DNA from 2 places in the Streptomyces sp. NPDC051286 genome. Region 1 is predicted to be linked to the other one. Evidence: riboswitches for the same ligand, from Rfam matches in the RefSeq annotation. Region 1 holds a riboswitch; the other holds the start of a gene.

Region 1 (3,401 bases):
CCGACAAGCACTCCGCCGAGGAGTTCGCCGCTGAGCTGGAGCGTTGCGGCGCCACTCTCGACGCGCACGCCGACCATCCCGGCATGCGGGTCTCCCTGGAGGTTCCGGCCTCCCGGCTGGCCAAGGCGCTGGGTCTGGTCGCCGAGGCGCTGCGGGCGCCCGCGTTCGCCGACAGCGAGATCGAGCGACTGGTGAACAACCGGCTCGACGAGATTCCGCACGAGCAGGCCAACCCCGCCCGGCGTGCCGCCAAGCAGCTCTCCAAGGAGCTCTTCCCGGCCACGTCGCGGATGTCACGCCCGCGCCAGGGCACCGAGGAGACGGTGGAGCGGATCGACTCCGCGGCGGTGCGCGCCTTCTACGAGGCCCATGTCCGGCCGTCCACCGCGACCGTCGTCGTCGTCGGCGACCTCACCGGTATCGACCTGGACGCCCTGCTCGCCGACACCATCGGCGACTGGACCGGGAACACTGTGGAGCCCCGTCCGGTCCCGCCGATCACCGCCGACGACACCGGCCGCGTGGTGATCGTCGACCGTCCGGGCGCCGTGCAGACGCAGCTGCTGATCGGCCGCATCGGCGCCGACCGGCACGACAGTGTGTGGCCGGCCCAGGTCCTCGGCACCTACTGCCTGGGCGGCACACTCACCTCCCGGCTGGACCGGGTGCTGCGCGAGGAGAAGGGCTACACCTATGGCGTGCGGGCCTTCGGGCAGGTCCTGCGCTCGACGGCCCCGGACTCCGCCTCCGGGGCGACCGGTGCGGCGATGCTGGCGATCAGCGGCTCAGTGGACACAGAGTCCACCGGACCGGCGCTCGACGACCTGTGGAAGGTCCTGCGGACCCTGGTGGCCGAGGGGCTGACCGACGCCGAACGCGAGACCGCTGTGCAGAACCTCGTGGGTGTCGCCCCGCTGAAGTTCGAGACGGCTGCCTCCGTCGCCGGTACGCTCGCCGACCAGGTCGAGCAGCACCTCCCGGACGACTACCAGGCGCAGTTGTACGCCCGCCTGGCCGAGACCGGCACGGTCGAGGCGACCTCAGCCGTGGTCAACGCCTTCCCGGTGGACCGGCTGGTCACGATTCTCGTCGGCGACGCCGCGCAGATCGAGGAGCCGGTCAGGGCGTTGGGAATCGGAGAGGTGTCGGTCGTCACCGGCTGATGCATCAAGCCCCGCAAAGAGGGGCGAAGAGGGGCCCTGGCGAGTCGCTTCCCGCCAGGGTCTTCCCTTTTGCCTGATTCGAGACGAAAGGTTCTTGCTTGCCCTGTGGGATGCGCTACAAAGCGCCCTGTCCGTTTGGTGAATGAAAGTACCCCCGCCTAGCGTCGGCTCCGCTGTCCGTCACTCGAATGCCGCATCCGTGGCGCCGGGCAGTGATCGCCGAGTCCCCATCAGGCGCGAGCCTGGGGAGCCGGGGACCCACACAGTCCCTGGGGTGAATCGGATGCCGCGACCTCCTCTGAGGCCCGGGATCCGTAGGAGACCTTCCTGCTCCGAACCCGTCAGCTAACCCGGTAGGCGAGAAGGAAGGAAAGGACCAGCTACTTCATGGCGTTCCCCCGCCCCACCGGGAAGCACCGTGCCCCGAGCCGCCTGAAGCGCCGGAGTGCACGCGTCGCCGGAGTCGCAACGCTGGCGACCACCGGTGTCATCGGCGGACTGGCCTCTCCGGCCCTCGCCACGGATGCCGAGGTCCCTTCCGGCGATGAAACCGGTCTGACCCAGATCGTCGCCATCGAGGATGCCCTCGCCGACCAGGTGGCCACCCAGGCCGAGGTGCAGAAGCGCCAGGCCGACGTCGCTGCGAAGGCTGCCGAGGCTGCCAGGGCCGAGGCGGCGGCGAAGGCCAAGGCCGAGGCCCGCGCCAAGGCGGCCCGTGACGCGAAGGCCCGCGCCGCCCGTTCCGCCGAGCGCACCCGCCTGGGATCCTTCCAGCTCCCGGTCGCCGGTTCGTACGTCACCACCGGCTACAAGTCGAGCGGATCCCTCTGGTCCTCCGGCCGCCACTCGGGCATCGACTTCCATGCCGCCTCCGGCAGCTCCGTCGTCGCCGTCGGCGCCGGCACGGTCGTCGAGGCGGGCTGGGGCGGCGCATACGGCAACAACATCGTGCTGCGGATGACGGACGGCACGTACACCCAGTACGGCCACCTCTCGTCGATCGGCGTCTCCGTCGGCCAGAGCGTCGGCGCAGGTCAGCAGATCGGCCTCTCCGGCTCGACCGGCAACTCCACCGGACCGCACCTCCACTTCGAGGCCCGCACCACGCCTTCGTACGGCTCCGACATGGACCCCGTGGCGTACCTGCGCGCCCATGGCGTGAACGTCTGACCGACGTCCCATCCACAACATGCCGAAGGCCCCGGCTTCCGCCGGGGCCTTCGGCATGTCCGTTCCTGCCGAACCGCCCCGCGGAACCGCCACCGGGCCAAAGGATATTCATGGTTTTCGGTCCGGCTTCGGAAATGCGGTCGCCTTGCAATAGAGTCACGGAACAGGCGTCGATCGGTCGCGTTTCGCGGGGGATTAAGGCGGAGGGGTTCGGACATGCGCATTCCGGCGCAATCGGTATGCACGGCAATCCGTGACGACATCGTCTCCGGTGTCTTCGAGCGCGGCGGCAGACTCACCGAGGAGCTGCTCGCGCGCCGTTACGGGGTCTCCCGGGTCCCGGTGCGGGAAGCGCTGCGCACCCTGGAGTCCGAGGGCTTCGTGGTCACCCGCCGACATGCCGGTGCCTGTGTCGCCGAGCCCACCGAGCAGGAGGCCGCCGACCTTCTGGAGGTACGGATGCTGCTGGAGCCGCTGGGTGCGGCCCGCGCCGCTCAACGCCGCACCGAGGCGCACCTCAAGGTGCTGCGCGGCCTGGTCAGGCTGGGGCAGGACAGAGCGCGGCGGGGTACGGGGGAGGATCTGCGCTCCCTGGGCGGCTGGTTCCACGAGACGCTCGCCCAGGCGTCCGGCAGCCCCGGGCTCATCGCGCTGCTCACCCAGCTACGCCACAAGATCGCCTGGATGTACGCGGTCGAGCAGCCGGCCCGCCTGGCCGGTTGCTGGGGCGACCGTGCAGCCATCGTGGACGCCGTGGCGCGCGGCGACGCGGAACGGGCCAGGGCGCTGGCCGCTCAGCACGCCGCGCGGGCCGCCGCCGCGCACCGGCTGCGTCGCGCGGACGGTGCTTCGGGCCGTGATGCCGGCGCCCCCTGTTCCGGCGGTCGGGTGAGGACTTCGCAACATGCCGTAAACACCGCGAGCGACCGGCATTAACACCTGCGCTGTATAAAAAGTGAATTAAGTGCGCAGGGATTTCTTTGGGCTGCACAAAATTCGCTCCAGAGGTATTGCCGGTATCAGAAAACGCAGGAGTCACGGCCCCGGTTGGGGGTGTCGCGGCTCCGG
Region 2 (3,401 bases), on a different contig from region 1:
CAGGGCGGCGCGGTTCGACTCCAGGTTCGGCGCGAAGCCGCCCTCGTCGCCGAGACCGGTCGACAGGCCCTTGGTCTTCAGAACCTTCTTCAGCGTGTGGTAGACCTCGGCGCCCCAGCGCAGGGCCTCGGAGAAGGACTCCGCGCCGATCGGCGCGATCATGAACTCCTGGATGTCCACGTTGGAGTCGGCGTGCGACCCGCCGTTGAGGATGTTCATCATCGGGACGGGCAGCAGGTGCGCGTTCGGGCCACCGAGGTAGCGGAACAGCGGCAGGTCCGAGGCCTCGGACGCGGCGTGCGCAACGGCCAGCGAGACACCGAGGATGGCGTTGGCGCCGAGCGAGCCCTTGTTCTCGGTGGCGTCCAGGTCGAACATGGCCTGGTCGATCAGCCGCTGCTCGGTGGCGTCGTAGCCGACGAGCTCCGGGCCGATCTGCTCGATCACGGCGAGGACGGCCTTCTCGACGCCCTTGCCCTGGTAGCGGTTGGGGTCACCGTCGCGAAGCTCAATGGCCTCGAACGCACCGGTGGAGGCGCCGGACGGCACGGCAGCACGGCCCGTGCTGCCGTCGTCGAGGCCAACCTCGACCTCGACCGTGGGGTTTCCGCGGGAGTCGAGGATTTCCCGGGCTACGACGACGTCGATGGACGGCACGAGGCATCTCCTTCTGGGATATGACGCTGGTTGTGCAGGGTCGCTTTGGCCTTGCGACAAGAGCCTAACCGGCTGGGCCGCCTCGGTCCGCCGACCGCCCGCCCCCTGGGACGAAAAAGGACCCAAGGGCACTCGTAGCAGGGCAAAGGTCCAGATTTCTACTGGACGGTAACGACAACAGTTGAACAGTGAGTACCAAAAACCCCGACCCGGCGCGTACGGGGGAATCCGCGCCAGGTCGGGGGGCTCGGGGAGGAGAGAGCCCGTATCTACGGGGAGCCCGTCCTACTTCGTCAGGTGGAGCTGCTGACCCGGGTAGATCAGGTCGGCGTCCTCGACGATGTCCTTGTTCAGCTTGAAGAGCTGCTGCCAGCCGCCCTTCACCTGGTGCTGCGCGGCGATCTCGCTGAGCGAGTCGCCGGACTTCACCGTGTACTCGCCGTCACCCTTGGCGACCTTCTCACCGGTCGGCGTGGTGACGGTCTTCTTGGGGGCGGTGCCGCGGTCCGCGCGGGAGGCGGCGGGAGCCTCGGTGCGCTCGGCCGGCTTCGGCGCGGCCTGCTTCGACACGGCCTGCTTCGACTCCTGCGCCGGGGCGCTCTGCTGCGCGGTGGAGCCGGTGTCGACACCCGGGTCGACACCGTCGTTGGTGAGGCCACCGGCGCGGGCACAGCCCCAGGCGCCCGGGCCCTGCATGGCGAGGAGCTTCTCGGCGGTGGCGATCTGCTGAGCCTTGGTGGCGAGGTCGGCACGCGGGGCGTACTGCGTACCACCGGCGGCGGCCCAGCTGGACTGCGAGAACTGCAGGCCGCCGTAGTAGCCGTTGCCGGTGTTGATGGACCAGTTGCCACCGGACTCGCACTGGGCGACGGCGTCCCACGTGGCGACGGAGGCGGCGGAGGCGCTGGTCGCACCCATCAGGGGAGCGGCGATGGCGGCACCGGTGACACCGGCGAGCGTGGCGACGCGGACGGCCTTGGACGGGCGGCGGTGCTTGCCCTTGCTGTTCAGCAGCATGGAACTTCTCCTCACCGACGCCTACGAGGTGAGCTGTCGGGTTCGGGCCAAGTGAGTTGCCCGGTCGCGTGTCCTAGCACGCGGCTTCACCCCGAGCCGGTCCTGACGGCCTTTCGGTCATCGGGCCCGGCGGCTTACCTGGGTCCCCCGCTCCTGCCTACGGCGCTTTACGCGTCTGTTCCCTTCGACCGACGGCAGGATTCGGCGTGACGGTCGACGGGGCCCGCGGTGCGAGCGGTTCCGACCGTAAACGTATGCAACCTCGACATTCAAAGATGGTCATAACGGACAATCAGCCCTTACCCGCATCCGACTGCGCGGCGTTTTCGCAGGTGAGGGGTGACGCGGACAGACCCGACAGACGCGACACGCCAATTGACGCAAAGAGACCCATGTCTCACTTACGCATAAGCGGACATAGGTCCCTGAACTACCCCGGTTTTTGGGGTGCTTTTAGCCGTTTATCAGACTGCTCTCACTTCGACTTCATGCCGAGATCGAGGCTCTGGCCAGGCAGGATGAGGTCCGGGTCGCCGCCAACCGCACCCTTGTTCGCGTCATAGAGAGCGGGCCATCCACCGGGAACCTTCTGTGCGTCAGCAATCGCCCAGAGGTTGTCGCCCGGCCGGACGGTGTAATCGCGGTCGGCCGTCGCCGCGCGCGTGTCGCGCCCCTCACTGTTACCGCGGGAAGCATGCCGGCCCGAGTCCCGGCCGCCGCCCCTGCCCGTGTCCTGGCTCACCTCGGAGGCCGGTGCGCCGCGGTGCTTGCCGCCCGCCTCGTTGCCGGACGAGCCGGACTTTCGGGGCGAGTTGGACGAATCAGACTTCTTGGACGATGATGTGGCTGACGGCTCTGCCGACGGCTTATGCGACGCCTTGCCCGAAGGCGTGGCGGACGCCTTGTCGGAAGCCTTGTCGGAAGCCTTGGCCGACGCCTTGGCGGAGGGCCCCTTGGACGCCTTCCCGCTCTTCCCCTGTTCGGCCGACGGCACGACTCCCGGGTCGACCCCCGGCAGCACCCCGTCCTCCGTGAGCTCGGAGATGGCCGCACAGCTGGGCCACGCCTTCGGCCCCTGGTCCTCCAGGACCTTCTCGGCGACCGCTATCTGCTGCGAGCGGCTGGCGAGGTCGGCGCGCGGAGCGTATGCCTCACCCCCGTACGACTTCCAGGCATCCTGCGAGAACTGAAGACCGCCGTAGAAACCGTTGCCGAGGTCGGCGCTCCACATGCCGCCGCTCTCGCACTCCGCGACCCGGTCCCAGGTCGTGGCGTCGGCGGCATGCGCACCGGCCGCGCCGAGCAGGGGAATAGCGATGGCCGAACCGGTCACGCCTGCGGCGACGACGATCGCGGGTGCCTGGCGAGGGCGACGGTGCCTGCCGTTCGCGGAGCCCATGGGATTGCCTTCCGTGTGACTGACAAGTGACTGGTGAGTCGAACGGTGAACGTAGCGGCACTCGAACGCTTGTCACAAGTCGATGCAGCACAGATCACGTGAAAGTCACAGGGTTGACAGAGTGTCACCCTCATCGGAACGCCGGCCGGGACCGAACTCCACCGGAAGCGTGCGCAGTCCGCGCATGATGAGTCCGCCACGCCACCGCACATCGGTAGGTTCCACCGCAAGCCGCAGGTCCGGGAGGCGCCTCAACAGCGTGGCCAGGGCAGCCTGTCCCTCCAGTCGGGCAAGCGGTGCTCCCAGGCAGTAATGGATGCCGTGCCCG

Evidence for each region. Region 1 has a riboswitch for cyclic di-AMP ahead of ACIBB8_RS06615 (M23 family metallopeptidase). Riboswitches for the same ligand answer to the same signal wherever they lie in the genome.
Region 2: another riboswitch for cyclic di-AMP. It lies ahead of ACIBB8_RS17775 (transglycosylase family protein); the one in region 1 lies ahead of ACIBB8_RS06615 (M23 family metallopeptidase).

The regions. Positions count from the first base shown of each region.
Region 1 covers NZ_JBITER010000004.1:128,368-131,768, reverse strand. Annotated here, with positions in the region: gene ACIBB8_RS06620 (M16 family metallopeptidase) at 1-1,163, shown strand, start outside; cyclic di-AMP (ydaO/yuaA leader) riboswitch at 1,371-1,538, shown strand; gene ACIBB8_RS06615 (M23 family metallopeptidase) at 1,551-2,333, shown strand; gene ACIBB8_RS06610 (GntR family transcriptional regulator) at 2,550-3,269, shown strand.
Region 2 covers NZ_JBITER010000015.1:140,126-143,526, reverse strand. Annotated here, with positions in the region: gene eno (phosphopyruvate hydratase) at 1-657, opposite strand, end outside; gene ACIBB8_RS17775 (transglycosylase family protein) at 943-1,674, opposite strand; cyclic di-AMP (ydaO/yuaA leader) riboswitch at 1,678-1,849, opposite strand; gene ACIBB8_RS17770 (transglycosylase family protein) at 2,150-3,073, opposite strand; gene ACIBB8_RS17765 (cytochrome P450) at 3,179-3,401, opposite strand, start outside.